Regions from separate parts of the Escherichia marmotae genome, predicted to be linked through region 1. Evidence: predicted binding sites of a transcription regulator. Region 1 holds the regulator's gene; each other region holds the start of a gene.
What was found. Region 1 encodes PhoB, which activates phosphate uptake and scavenging genes when phosphate is short. Its sites were predicted from a motif close to CTGTCATAAAACTGNCNNAT; they were not measured.
Positions count from the first base shown of each region.

Region 1 (5,066 bases):
CGCTCTCTAATTTGCCATTTGAAAATGTCACCAGATGGACATATTTACTCTTGCCGCATTCATCAAAACTCAGTGGGATGGGAGAGCCGCAATAGCGGACATGTTCCATGCCGCCAATGATCTGCGCGCGGTGAATATGCCCGAGCGCGATGTAGTCGGCCGGCGGAAAGTTTTGTGCCGGAAACGCGTCCAGCGTGCCAATATAAATGTCACGCACGGCGTCACTTTTACTCGCGCCAACGGTCGTTAAATGCCCCGTTGCGATGATGGGCAGAGGTTGATCGCTGCGCAATTTGCAGGCATCTGCATAATGTTGTTGGTAATAATCGGTGATTGCTGCCAGCAAATGCTGCTGTTTTTCAATACCGTTAAGTCCCGCCTGGCTGGTAATAATGTCACGCGGGCGTAAAAAAGGGATAGGGCACAGTACCGCGCCAGGCGTTCCGTCGCGACGAGGCAATATTTGCGGCGCATGTCCGGCGCTGGCGACCACGGTGGTATTGAGAAACGCCATGATATCGCGCGATTCATTCAGCGTGGCTACTGAGTCATGGTTTCCTGCCAGTACCACCAGATGACAGCCTGTTTGCTGTAAATTGACAACAAAACGGTTATATAACGTGCGGGCGTAGCTGGGCGGTGAGCCGGTATCGAAAACATCACCGGCAACAATAATTGCATCCACCTGATGGGTTTGCGCTGTCTCCAGCAGCCAGTCAAGAAAGGCCTGGTGTTCAGCTTCGCGGCTTTTACTGTAGAAGTTCTGGCCGAGATGCCAGTCTGAGGTGTGAAGGATGCGCATAACAATTCCCTGGCGAAAAAGCATAGGCGCGATTATACCCAATCAGGTGTCTTATTTGCTTTTTTCTGCGCCACGGAAATCAATAACCTGAAGGGGAGTGCGACGTTCTTTTCATAAATCTGTCATAAATCTGACGCATAATGACGTCGCATTGATGATCGCAATCTATTTATTACAACAGGGCAAATCATGGCGAGACGTATTCTGGTCGTAGAGGATGAAGCTCCAATTCGCGAAATGGTCTGCTTCGTGCTCGAGCAAAATGGCTTTCAGCCGGTCGAAGCGGAAGATTATGACAGTGCTGTGAACCAACTGAATGAACCCTGGCCGGATTTAATTCTCCTCGACTGGATGTTACCCGGCGGCTCCGGTATCCAGTTCATCAAACATCTGAAGCGTGAGTCGATGACCCGGGATATACCGGTGGTGATGTTGACCGCCAGAGGGGAGGAAGAAGATCGTGTGCGCGGTCTTGAAACCGGCGCGGATGATTATATCACCAAGCCGTTTTCACCGAAGGAACTGGTGGCACGTATTAAAGCGGTGATGCGCCGTATTTCACCGATGGCGGTGGAAGAGGTGATCGAGATGCTGGGGCTAAGTCTGGACCCGACGTCTCATCGGGTGATGGCGGGCGAAGAACCGCTGGAGATGGGACCGACTGAATTTAAGCTGCTGCACTTTTTTATGACTCACCCCGAGCGTGTGTACAGTCGCGAACAGCTATTAAACCACGTCTGGGGAACCAATGTTTATGTAGAAGACCGTACGGTTGATGTCCACATTCGTCGCCTGCGTAAAGCACTGGAACCTGGCGGGCATGACCGCATGGTACAGACCGTGCGCGGTACAGGATATCGTTTTTCAACCCGCTTTTAACGCCTTGCTCGTCGGACGCAGAGCAAGGCTTGTTTGTTCATAACTGGAGTATCTTACGTGCTGGAACGGCTGTCGTGGAAAAGGCTGGTGCTGGAGCTGCTACTTTGCTGCCTCCCGGCCTTCATCCTGGGTGCTTTTTTGGGTTATCTGCCCTGGTTTTTATTGGCATCGGTAACGGGACTGCTTATCTGGCATTTCTGGAATTTATTACGCCTCTCATGGTGGCTGTGGGTGGATCGCAGTATGACGCCGCCACCCGGGCGTGGAAGCTGGGAACCGCTGCTGTATGGCTTACACCAGATGCAGTTGCGTAATAAAAAACGCCGCCGCGAACTGGGCAATCTCATCAAACGCTTTCGTAGCGGCGCGGAGTCGCTGCCCGATGCGGTGGTGCTGACCACGGAAGAGGGCGGGATCTTCTGGTGTAACGGGCTGGCGCAACAAACTCTTGGCCTGCGCTGGCCGGAAGATAACGGGCAGAACATCCTTAACCTGCTGCGTTATCCGGAATTTACGCAATATCTGAAAACGCGTGATTTTTCTCGCCCGCTCAATCTGGTGCTCAACACCGGGCGGCATCTGGAAATTCGCGTCATGCCTTATACGCATAAACAACTGTTAATGGTGGCGCGTGATGTCACGCAAATGCATCAACTGGAAGGGGCTCGGCGCAACTTTTTTGCCAACGTGAGCCATGAGTTACGCACGCCATTGACTGTGTTGCAGGGTTACCTGGAAATGATGCATGAGCAGCCGCTGGAAGGTGCGGTACGTGAAAAAGCGTTGCACACAATGCGCGAGCAAACCCAGAGAATGGAAGGACTGGTGAAGCAGTTGCTGACGCTGTCGAAAATTGAAGCTGCGCCAACACAGTTACTCAATGAAAAGGTTGATGTACCTATGATGCTGCGTGTCGTTGAGCGTGAAGCCCAGACTCTGAGTCAGCACAAACAGACATTTACCTTTGAAATAGATAATGACCTAAAAGTGTCTGGCAATGAAGATCAGCTACGCAGTGCGATTTCGAATCTGGTCTATAACGCGGTGAATCATACGCCAGAAGGTACACATATCACGGTGCGCTGGCAGCGAGTGCCGCACGGTGCCGAGTTTAGTGTTGAAGATAATGGGCCGGGTATCGCACCGGAGCATATTCCACGGCTGACCGAGCGTTTTTATCGTGTTGATAAAGCGCGTTCCCGACAAACCGGTGGTAGCGGACTGGGGTTAGCAATTGTTAAACATGCGGTGAATCACCACGAAAGCCGCCTGAATATTGACAGTACGGTGGGCAAAGGTACGCGTTTCAGTTTTGTTCTGCCGGAACGTTTAATTGCCAAAAACAACGATTAATCTGCCTTTGTCATTTTTTGTTGCCATAAGCCAGCCGACGCTGGCTTTTTTTCTTTGCAGCCAAAAAATAAGCGCTAAATCTTACAAGGGTTGGTGATTTTTTGTTCGCATGATTAGCCATGACTTTTTCGCTGAAATAGCGTTTTATACTGGTTAGTGATTTCTTATCGTTATATCCCTCTGGTTTTTAGATCCCATCTTGCTTTAAAACGTTATAAGCGTTTAAATTGCGCTTCAGGTGCTGTCATACTGACTGCATTCAAGCGGTAAATCGAAAAACTATTCTTCGCCGCGTCAGGTTGGGAGTATTTCCCGCTGAAATTGTTTAAAAATACCGCTGTATCATCCCCAGGGATTGGCACAAAAATTTAACGTTACAACACCACATCCACAGGCAGTATGATTTATGACCCATCAATTAAGATCGCGCGATATTATCGCTCTGGGCTTTATGACATTTGCGTTGTTCGTCGGCGCAGGTAACATTATTTTCCCTCCTATGGTCGGCTTACAGGCGGGCGAACACGTCTGGACTGCTGCGTTTGGCTTTCTCATTACCGCCGTTGGTCTGCCGGTATTAACGGTAGTGGCGCTGGCGAAAGTTGGCGGCGGCGTTGATAGCCTGAGCACCCCCATCGGTAAAGTTGCTGGCGTGTTACTGGCAACCGTCTGCTATCTGGCGGTGGGGCCGCTGTTCGCTACGCCACGTACGGCAACCGTCTCCTTTGAAGTCGGTATTGCGCCGCTGACGGGTGATTCTGCACTGCCGCTGTTTATCTACAGCCTGGTCTATTTCGCTATCGTCATTCTGGTTTCGCTCTATCCGGGCAAACTGCTGGATACCGTCGGTAACTTCCTTGCGCCGCTGAAAATTATCGCGCTGGTCATTCTGTCCGTTGCTGCAATTGTCTGGCCTGCGGGTTCTATTAGCACCGCGACTGAGGCTTATCAAAACGCTGCGTTTTCTAACGGCTTTGTTAATGGCTATCTGACGATGGATACGCTGGGTGCGATGGTGTTTGGTATCGTTATTGTTAACGCGGCGCGTTCTCGCGGCGTTGCTGAAGCGCGTCTGCTAACCCGTTACACCGTCTGGGCTGGCCTGATGGCGGGCGTTGGTTTAACTCTGCTTTATCTGGCGTTGTTCCGTCTGGGGTCAGACAGCGCGTCGTTGGTTGACCAATCCGCAAACGGTGCGGCTATTCTGCATGCTTACGTTCAGCACACCTTTGGCGGCGGCGGGAGCTTCCTGCTGGCAGCGTTAATCTTCATCGCCTGCCTGGTCACGGCTGTTGGCCTGACCTGTGCCTGTGCGGAGTTCTTCGCCCAGTATGTACCGCTCTCTTATCGTACCCTGGTATTTATCCTCGGCGGCTTCTCGATGGTGGTGTCTAACCTCGGTTTGAGCCAGTTGATTCAGATCTCTGTGCCGGTGCTGACTGCCATTTATCCGCCATGTATCGCACTGGTTGTATTAAGTTTTACACGCTCATGGTGGCATAATTCGTCCCGTGTGATTGCTCCGCCGATGTTTATCAGTCTGCTTTTTGGTATTCTCGACGGGATCAAAGCATCTGCATTCAGCGATATCTTACCGTCCTGGGTGCAGCGTTTACCGCTGGCCGAACAAGGTCTGGCGTGGTTAATGCCAACAGTGGTGATGGTGGTTCTGGCCATTATCTGGGATCGCGCGGCAGGTCGTCAGGTGGCCTCCAGCGCTCACTAAATCACTGAAAATTTGTTTTAACCACGGGGCTGCGATGCCCCGTGGTTTTTTATTGTGTTGATGGGTTAGGAATTGATGGAAAGTAAGAACAAGCTAAAGCGTGGGCTAAGTACCCGACACATACGCTTTATGGCACTGGGTTCAGCAATTGGCACCGGGTTGTTTTACGGTTCGGCAGACGCCATCAAAATGGCCGGTCCGAGCGTGTTGTTGGCCTATATTATCGGTGGTGCCGCGGCGTATATCATTATGCGTGCGCTGGGGGAAATGTCGGTACATAACCCTGCTGCCAGCTCTTTCTCGCGT
Region 1 is NZ_CP025979.1:2,044,157-2,049,222, reverse strand. Features, by position in the region: gene sbcD (exonuclease subunit SbcD) at 1-802, opposite strand, end outside; gene phoB (phosphate response regulator transcription factor PhoB) at 992-1,681, shown strand; gene phoR (phosphate regulon sensor histidine kinase PhoR) at 1,739-3,034, shown strand; gene brnQ (branched-chain amino acid transporter carrier protein BrnQ) at 3,441-4,760, shown strand; gene proY (proline-specific permease ProY) at 4,836-5,066, shown strand, end outside.

Region 2 (5,066 bases), 1.2 Mb from region 1:
TAACCGTGTTTATTCTTGGCAAAAACAACGCGCGCCAGAATGTTCAGCAGCAGTACGCACAGGGTAATGATCAACACACCAGCCCAGGCCAGTTGCTGCCATTCCGCAAACGGGCTCATCGCGAACTTAAAGATCGTTACCGGCAGGTTAGCGATCGGCTGCATCATGTCCGTGCTCCAGAACTGGTTGGAGAGCGCGGTAAACAGCAGCGGTGCGGTTTCACCCGCAATACGAGCAATCGCCAGCAGAATACCGGTCATAATCCCGGAGACCGACGCTTTCAGAGTAATCGCGGAGATCATCTTCCACTTCGGCGTCCCCAGCGCATAAGCCGCTTCACGCAGGCTGTCCGGCACCAGTTTCAGCATGTTCTCGGTGGTGCGGATAACAATCGGCACCTGCAACAGTGCCAGGGCAATCACGCCAGCCCAACCGGAGAAGTGCTCCATCTGAGCCACCACGATGGTATAAACAAACAGACCAACAACAATCGACGGCGCGGAGAGCAGAATGTCGTTAATGAAGCGAATAACTTCAGCCAGCCAGGATTTACGTCCATATTCCGCCAGATAAATCCCCGCCATAATCCCCAGCGGCGTACCGAATACCGTGGCCCACAAAATTAACAGGCCGCTACCCGCCAGGGCGTTCGCCAGGCCACCGCCTTCTGTATTTGGCGGCGGCGTCATTTCGGTGAACAGCGCCAGAGACATACCGTCGATACCGCGGGTGATGGTGGACATTAAAATCCAGATCAGCCAGAACAGACCGAAAGCCATCGTCGCCATTGAGAGCGTCAGCGCAATACGGTTTTTGAGGCGGCGACGCGCCTGCATTTTGCGGCGGGATTCTGCCAGCGCCGCGGTAGTTTGTGTTTCAACCATAGCCATTAGCGTGCCCCCTCATTCTTAGCCAGGCGCATAATCATAAACTTCGATGCGGCCAGGACGATGAAGGTAATCACAAACAGGATCAGGCCGAGTTCCATCAGTGCAGCCACGTGCAGACCGGATTCTGCTTCCGCAAATTCGTTCGCCAACGCGGAAGTAATACTGTTACCTGGCATATACAGCGAGGCGCTGTCGAGCTGGTAGGTGTTACCGATGATAAAGGTCACCGCCATCGTTTCACCGAGCGCGCGCCCCAGACCCAGCATAATGCCGCCGATCACACCATTTTTGGTGAACGGAAGAACGATACGCCAGATAACTTCCCAGGTGGTGCAGCCGATACCGTAGGCTGACTCTTTCATCATCACCGGGGTTTGTTCGAAGACATCGCGCATTACCGCCGCAATGTACGGAATGATCATAATGGCGAGGATCACGCCCGCCGCGAGGATACCGATACCAAATGCCGGGCCGGAGAACAGCGCGCCAACAATCGGGATATTCGACATGATATTGCCGACTGGTTCCTGGAAGTAGACGGCAAACAGCGGTGCAAAAATAAACAGCCCCCACATGCCGTAAACGATACTTGGAATGGCTGCCAGCAGTTCAATGGCGATACCCAGCGGGCGCTTCAGCCAGCCTGGCGCAAGCTCTGTCAGGAACAGGGCAATCCCGAAACTCACCGGGACGGCGATCAGCAGCGCGATAAACGAAGTCACCAGCGTACCGTAGATCGGCACCAGCGCCCCGTAAATATCGTTCGGCGCATCCCACTCTTTGGTCCACAGGAAAGCCAGACCAAATTTCTGAATGCTCGGCCAGGAGGAGATGATCAGAGAGACAATAATGCCACCCAACATCAATAGCACAATCAGCGCCGCCAGTTTTACCAGCACGCTGAAAATTATGTCGCCCTTTTTACCCGGTGGGTTAAAAGCAGGCTTGGTTGCAGCCATAAGTTACTCTTCAGTTAAACGCGTTTACAAAGTCATTTTGTAATGCCGGATACGGTGTAAAACGCCTTATCCGGCCTGGAGTTTTATTAGTACAGCGGCTTACCGCTACTGTCTTTAATATTGGTCTTCCACGCAGCGCGAACCTGTTCAACTACGCTATCCGGCAGGCTGGCGTAATCCAGGTCGTTGGCCTGTTTAGCTCCGGTTTTGTATGCCCAGTCGAAGAACTTCAGCACTTCTGCACCTTGCTCTGGTTTCTTCTGATCTTTGTGAACCAGAATGAACGTGGTAGAGGTGATCGGCCACGCATCTTCGCCTTTCTGGTTGGTCAGATCCTGAGCGAATGTTTTGCTCCAGTCTGCGCCTTTTGCCGCATTTGCGAAGTTCTCTTCGGTCGGCGCAACAGGTTTACCATCAGCGGAGATCAGTTTGGTGTAGGCGAGGTTGTTTTGCTTCGCGTAAGCATATTCAACGTAGCCAATTGCCCCAGGCAGACGCTGAACAAATGCGGCAATACCGTCGTTACCTTTACCACCCAGACCGATCGGCCATTTTACGGTAGAGCCAGTACCAACGCTGTTTTTCCACTCTTCATTTACTTTCGCCAGGTAGCTGGTGAAAACGAAAGAAGTCCCGGAGCCATCTGCGCGGCGCACCACGGCGATGTTCTGTGAAGGCAGTTTCAGACCCGGATTCAGTTTGACGATCGCTTCGTCATCCCACTTTTTAATTTTGCCCAGGTAGATGTCACCGAGGGTTTTACCATCCAGCACCAGTTCGCCAGATTTAAGACCCGGCAGGTTAACTGCCAGCACGACGCCGCCAATCACGGTCGGAAATTGGAACAGTCCTTCCTGAGCCAGTTTTTCGTCAGACAGCGGTGCGTCAGAAGCACCGAAATCAACGGTGTTAGCGATAATCTGTTTTACGCCACCAGAAGAACCAATCCCCTGGTAGTTAACTTTATTACCGGTTTCTTTCTGGTAAGTGTCAGCCCATTTGGCATACACCGGCGCAGGGAAGGTTGCACCTGCACCTGTCAGGCTTGCTTCTGCAAACACAGAGAAAGCACTCATCGATAAGGTCGCGGCGACAACAGTTGCGACGGTGGTACGCATAACTTTCATAATGTCTCCTGGGAGGATTCATAAAGCATTGTTTGTTGGCTACAAGAAGCAAAATAGGACAAACAGGTGACAGTTATATGTAAGGTTTATGACAGTTTTATGACAGAGAAAGAAAGCCTTCACTCTTATTTAAATAACCATTTAAATTCAGTATGTTACAAATATTAATAAAGAAGAGATAACAGAAAATTTTCACTCTGTGACAGTGAAAAAATAGCCGAAGATGACGATTTGTCACATGACGTGGGCTGGATGTTTGATTAAAAACATAACAGGAAAAAATGCCCTGCGAAAGCAGGGCATCTGTGTATTACTCAACCGTAACCGATTTTGCCAGGTTACGCGGCTGGTCAACGTCGGTGCCTTTGATCAGCGCGACGTGGTACGCCAATAGTTGCAGCGGAACAGTATAGAAGATCGGAGCAATCACTTCTTCCACATGCGGCATCTCGATGATGTGCATGTTATCGCTGCTCACAAATCCTGCATCCTGATCGGCAAAGACGTACAACTGACCGCCACGCGCACGAACTTCTTCGATGTTGGATTTTAGTTTTTCCAGCAGTTCGTTGTTCGGTGCAACGACGATAACCGGCATATCAGCGTCAATCAGCGCCAGCGGGCCGTGTTTCAGTTCGCCCGCAGCATAGGCTTCGGCGTGAATGTAGGAGATCTCTTTCAGCTTCAATGCGCCTTCCAGCGCGATGGGGTACTGATCGCCACGGCCCAGGAACAACGCGTGGTGTTTATCAGAAAAATCTTCCGCCAGAGCTTCAATACGTTTGTCCTGAGACAGCATCTGCTCGATACGGCTCGGCAGCGCCTGCAGACCATGCACGATGTCATGTTCAATGGAGGCATCCAGGCCTTTCAGGCGGGACAGTTTTGCCACCAGCATCAACAGCACAGTTAACTGAGTGGTGAATGCTTTGGTGGACGCCACGCCAATTTCAGTACCTGCGTTGGTCATCAGCGCCAAATCGGATTCACGAACCAGAGAAGAGCCTGCAACGTTACAGATTGCCAGCGAGCCGAGATATCCCAGCTCTTTCGACAGGCGCAGGCCAGCCAGTGTATCCGCGGTTTCTCCCGACTGCGACAGGGTGATCATCAGACTGTTACGGCGAACAGCAGATTTGCGATAGCGGAATTCAGAGGCGATTTCGACGTCGCACGGAATACCAGCCAGCGATTCAAACCAGTAACGGGAAACCATACCTGAATTGTACGAAGTACCACAGGCGAGGATCTGAATATGCTCAACCTTCGACAGCAGTTCATCTGCGTTCGGCCCCAGTTCACTTAGATCCACCTGACCGTGGCTGATACGCCCGGCAAGAGTGTTTTTGATCGCGTTCGGCTGTTCGTAGATCTCTTTCTGCATGTAATGACGGTAAATGCCTTTATCGCCCGCATCATATTGCAGATTGGATTCGATATCCTGGCGTTTAACTTCCGCGCCAGATTTATCGAAGATGTTTACTGAACGGCAAGTGATTTCCGCAATATCACCCTCTTCAAGGAAGATAAAGCGACGGGTCACCGGCAGCAGTGCCAGTTGGTCAGAAGCGATAAAGTTTTCGCCCATGCCAAGGCCGATAACCAGCGGACTACCGGAACGAGCCGCCAGCAGGGTATCCGGGTGACGGGTATCCATAATTACCGTGCCGTAAGCGCCACGCAGTTGCGGGATAGCACGCAGAACAGCTTCACGCAGGGTGCCGCCCTGTTTCAGTTCCCAGTTAACCAAATGCGCAATCACTTCGGTGTCGGTTTCAGAAACGAAGGTATAGCCACGCGCTTTTAACTCTTCACGCAGTGGTTCATGGTTTTCGATGATGCCGTTATGCACCACCACAATGTGTTCAGAAACATGCGGATGCGCATTCACTTCTGAAGGTTCACCGTGGGTCGCCCAACGGGTATGAGCAATACCCGTTCCGCCATGCAGAGGATGTTCTTCCGCTGCCTGGGCCAGCATTTGCACTTTACCGAGACGACGCAGACGGGTCATATTACCGTCCGCATCGACTACTGCCAGGCCAGCAGAGTCATAACCGCGGTATTCCAGACGACGTAAACCTTCAAGA
Region 2 is NZ_CP025979.1:3,276,547-3,281,612, reverse strand. Features, by position in the region: gene pstA (phosphate ABC transporter permease PstA) at 1-890, opposite strand, end outside; gene pstC (phosphate ABC transporter permease PstC) at 890-1,849, opposite strand; gene pstS (phosphate ABC transporter substrate-binding protein PstS) at 1,936-2,976, opposite strand; gene glmS (glutamine--fructose-6-phosphate transaminase (isomerizing)) at 3,287-5,066, opposite strand, start outside.
Region 2: a site for PhoB is predicted at 3,063-3,082, ahead of pstS (phosphate ABC transporter substrate-binding protein PstS). Genes of this name have one in related genera too.

Region 3 (5,066 bases), 420 kb from region 1:
GTTGGTTTAGGTGAAACGGTGAAAGATCGCGCCGGATTATTGCTACAACTGGCGAATCTACCGACGCCACCGGAAAGTGTGCCGATCAACATGCTGGTGAAGGTGAAAGGCACGCCGCTGGCAGATAACGATGATGTCGATGCCTTTGATTTTATTCGTACCATTGCAGTGGCGCGGATCATGATGCCGACCTCATATGTGCGTCTTTCTGCCGGACGCGAGCAGATGAATGAACAGACTCAGGCGATGTGCTTTATGGCTGGGGCTAACTCGATTTTCTACGGCTGCAAATTGCTGACCACGCCGAATCCGGAAGAAGATAAAGACCTGCAACTGTTCCGCAAACTGGGGCTGAATCCGCAACAAACCGCCGTTCTGGCGGGCGATAACGAACAACAGCAGCGTCTGGAGCAGGCGCTGATGACCCCGGACACTGACGAATACTACAACGCGGCAGCCCTATGACCTGGCAGGAGAAAATCGACGCGGCGCTTGATGCGCGGCGCGAAGCTGATGCCCTGCGTCGTCGCTATCCGGTGGCGCAGGGAGCCGGACGCTGGCTGGTGGCAGATGGTCGCCAGTATCTGAACTTTTCCAGTAACGATTACCTCGGTTTAAGCCATCATCCGCACATCATCCGCGCCTGGCAGCAGGGTGTGGAACAATTTGGTGTCGGTAGCGGCGGTTCCGGGCATGTCAGCGGTTATAGCGTGGTGCATCAGGCGCTGGAAGAAGAACTGGCGGAGTGGCTGGGCTATTCGCGGGCGCTACTGTTTATCTCCGGTTTCGCTGCCAATCAGGCGGTCATTGCCGCGATGATGGCGAAAGAGGATCGCATCGTTGCCGACCGTCTTAGTCATGCTTCGTTGCTGGAGGCTGCCAGTTTAAGTCCGGCGCAGCTTCGCCGTTTTAGCCATAACGATGTCACTCATCTGACGCGTCTGCTTACAGCCTCCTGTCCGGGGCAGCAACTGGTGGTGACAGAAGGCGTGTTTAGCATGGACGGTGATAGCGCGCCGTTGGCAGAAATCCAGCAAGTAGCGCAACAGCACAACGCCTGGTTAATGGTCGACGATGCCCACGGGACGGGCGTTATCGGTGAGCAGGGGCGCGGCAGTTGCTGGCAGCAAAAGATGAAACCAGAATTGTTGGTGGTGACTTTTGGCAAAGGATTTGGCGTCAGTGGGGCGGCGGTACTTTGCTCCGATAGCGTGGCAGATTATCTGTTGCAGTTTGCCCGCCATCTTATCTACAGCACCAGTATGCCGCCCGCTCAGGCGCAGGCATTACGTGCATCGCTAGTGGTGATTCGTAGCGAAGAGGGTGACGCACGGCGGGAAAAACTGGCGGATCTGATTGCACGTTTTCGTAGTGGAGTACAGGGTTCGCCATTTACTCTCGCGGACTCATGCAGTGCCATCCAGCCATTAATCGTTGGTGATAACGCTCGCGCGCTACGCCTGGCAGAAAACCTGCGTCAGAAAGGTTGCTGGGTGACGGCGATTCGCCCGCCAACCGTACCCGCTGGCACCGCGCGGCTGCGCCTGACTTTAACCGCAGGGCATGAAATACCGGATATCGACCGTCTGCTGGAGGTGCTGCATGGCAACGGTTAATAAGCAGGCCATTGCGGCGGCATTTGGTCGGGCAGCCTCACAGTATGAGCAACACGCAGAGTTGCAGCGCCAGAGTGCCGACGCCTTACTGGCAATGCTCCCGCAACGCCAGTACGCCCGGGTGCTGGACGCTGGTTGCGGGCCTGGCTGGATGAGCCGCCGCTGGCGTGAACGTAGCGCACAGGTGACGGCACTGGATCTCTCTCCGCTTATGCTTGTACAGGCACGTCAGCAGGATGCCGCACATCATTACCTGACGGGGGATATCGAATCCTTACCGCTGGCGAACACGACGTTTGATCTCGCGTGGAGCAACCTTGCCGTGCAATGGTGCGCTGAATTATCTACGGCATTACGCGAGCTTTATCGGGTAGTGTGTCCTGGCGGAATTGTGGCGTTTACCACCCTGGCACAAGGCTCATTACCAGAGCTACATCAGGCATGGCAGGCTGTAGACGCACGCCCCCACGCTAATCACTTTTTACCGCCAGCAGAAATTGAACGGGCGTTGAAAGGTTTTCGTCATCAATACAATATTCAACCCATTACGCTGTGGTTTGATGACGCACTCAGCGCCATGCGTTCACTGAAAGGTATTGGTGCAACGCATCTTCACGAAGGGCGCGACCAGCGAGTATTAACACGTTCACAGTTACAGCGATTGCAACTGGCCTGGCCGCAACAACAGGGGCGATACCCTCTGACTTATCATCTTTTTTTGGGAGTGATTACTCGTGAGTAAACGCTTTTTTGTTACCGGGACGGACACCGAAGTGGGGAAAACCGTTGCCAGTTGTGCGCTTTTACAGGCCGCTAAGGCTGCAGGTTACCGGACAGCAGGTTATAAACCGGTGGCCTCCGGCAGCGAAATGACTGCAGAAGGTTTACGTAACAGCGACGCGCTGGCGTTACAGCGCAACAGCAGCTTGCACCTGGATTACGCTACGGTAAATCCTTACACCTTCGCTGAACCTACTTCGCCACATATCATCAGCGCGGAAGAGGGTAGACCGATTGAGCCGAAGGTAATGAGCGCCGGATTACGCGCGCTGGGGCAACAGGCTGACTGGGTGTTAGTGGAAGGTGCTGGTGGCTGGTTTACGCCGCTTTCTGCTACTTTCACTTTTGCCGATTGGGTGAAGAGCGAACAACTGCCGGTGATTCTGGTCGTTGGGATAAAACTGGGCTGCATTAATCACGCGATGCTGACAGCACAGGCAGTACAGCAGGCTGGACTCACTCTCGCAGGCTGGGTGGCAAACGATGTCACGCCGCCAGGCAAACGGCATGGCGAATATATGGCCACTCTCACACGAATGATTCCTGCACCGCTGCTGGGGGAAATCCCCTGGCTTGAGGAAAATCCAGAAAGTGCGTTAACCGGAAGATATATCACTCTCACTTCACTGAAGTAGCAAAAAATTGGTTGAATTGCGAGCGAGCTGGCGTTTTCAGTCGTCCGTAATTTAACCAATCAAAGGCTAAAAAAATCGCGAAAAAATTTTTACCCCTGCATTATACGATTAGTATGGGAATTGCCCAGGCGGCTGGACATAGGGGCTGCAGGCAGTTATCCACTATTCCTGTGGATAACCATGTGCATTAGAGTTAGAAAACGTAATGTAAGCGAGAGAATACGCGGCCTGCACGCAAATTGGCGCTAAAGACGGCTTAAGGAAATATATGTTATTTTTTAATTGGTTAGATAAATGCAATGGCTGTCAGGAAAGTGTCATCTCCTGCAATAAATCCGTCATCAGCCATCTTGACAAATGTTAAAAAAGCCATTGCTCTGGGGATAACCCTGCAACACTGGCGTTTTATCTCGTCACTGCGTCAATTTTGCCTACGGTTGACACCTTAGTTTACGGCGTAACAGAGATATTGTGGTGTGAGCCTGTTTTTTTATCCAGTGTTATTTGTTGGCATTATTAATCATGACGAGTAAAATTACACACCTGCCCGCCCACTCCTTCAGGTAGCGACTCATGAGTAAACCATTCAAACTGAATTCCGCGTTCAAACCTTCTGGCGATCAGCCGGAGGCGATTCGCCGCCTCAAAGAGGGGCTGGAGGATGGCCTCGCGCACCAGACTCTGCTCGGTGTGACGGGGTCGGGGAAAACCTTCACCATTGCTAATGTCATTGCTGATCTGCAACGCCCAACGATGGTGCTGGCACCCAACAAAACGCTGGCAGCGCAACTTTATGGTGAGATGAAAGAATTCTTCCCGGAAAACGCGGTGGAATACTTCGTCTCCTACTACGACTACTATCAGCCGGAAGCCTACGTACCAAGCTCTGATACGTTTATTGAGAAAGATGCCTCGGTAAACGAACATATTGAACAGATGCGTCTTTCAGCAACCAAAGCGTTGCTGGAGCGGCGGGATGTTATTGTTGTTGCGTCAGTTTCCGCTATTTATGGTCTGGGTGATCCTGATTTATATCTCAAAATGATGCTGCACCTCACGGTCGGCATGATTATCGACCAACGTGCGATCCTGCGTCGCCTGGCGGAGTTGCAATATACCCGCAATGACCAGGCATTCCAGCGCGGGACCTTCCGCGTGCGTGGTGAAGTGATCGACATTTTCCCGGCGGAGTCCGACGACATTGCGCTACGCGTGGAGCTGTTTGATGAAGAAGTTGAACGATTGTCGTTGTTTGATCCATTAACCGGGCAAATCGTTTCAACAGTCCCACGTTTTACCATCTACCCGAAAACGCACTATGTTACGCCGCGTGAACGCATTGTGCAGGCGATGGAAGAGATCAAAACAGAACTGGCGGACCGACGCAAAGTGCTGCTGGAAAACAATAAACTTTTGGAAGAGCAGCGTCTGACTCAACGAACCCAGTTTGATCTGGAGATGATGAATGAGCTGGGCTACTGTTCGGGGATTGAAAACTATTCGCGCTTTCTCTCCGGGCGTGGACCTGGCGAACCACCGCCGACGTTATTTGATTACCTGCCTGCCGATGGTCTGCTGGTGGTCGATGAATCTCACGTCACCATTCCACAAATTGGCGGAATGTATCGCGGTGACAGGGCGCGTAAAGAGACTCTGGTGGAGTATGGTTTCCGATTGCCATCGGCGCTGGATAACCGTCCGCTGAAATTTGAGGAGTTTGAAGCGCTGGCTCCGCAAACGATTTATGTTTCTGCGACTCCAGGTAATTACGAACTGGAGAAATCCGGTGGTGACGTGGTGGATCAGGTGGTGCGCCCGACTGGCTTGCTCGATCCGATTATCGAAGTGCGTCCGGTAGCGACCCAGGTCGATGATCTTCTTTCGGAGATTCGCCTGCGTGCGGCAATTAACGAACGCGTTCTGGTGACGACGTTGACCAAGCGAATGGCGGAAGATCTAACGGAATATCTGGAAGAACACGGTGAGCGCGTGCGTTATCTTCACTCCGACATTGATACCGTTGAGCGTATGGAGA
Region 3 is NZ_CP025979.1:1,622,598-1,627,663, reverse strand. Features, by position in the region: gene bioB (biotin synthase BioB) at 1-465, shown strand, start outside; gene bioF (8-amino-7-oxononanoate synthase) at 462-1,616, shown strand; gene bioC (malonyl-ACP O-methyltransferase BioC) at 1,603-2,358, shown strand; gene bioD (dethiobiotin synthase) at 2,351-3,031, shown strand; gene uvrB (excinuclease ABC subunit UvrB) at 3,605-5,066, shown strand, end outside.
Region 3: a site for PhoB is predicted at 3,335-3,354, ahead of uvrB (excinuclease ABC subunit UvrB). Genes of this name have one in related genera too.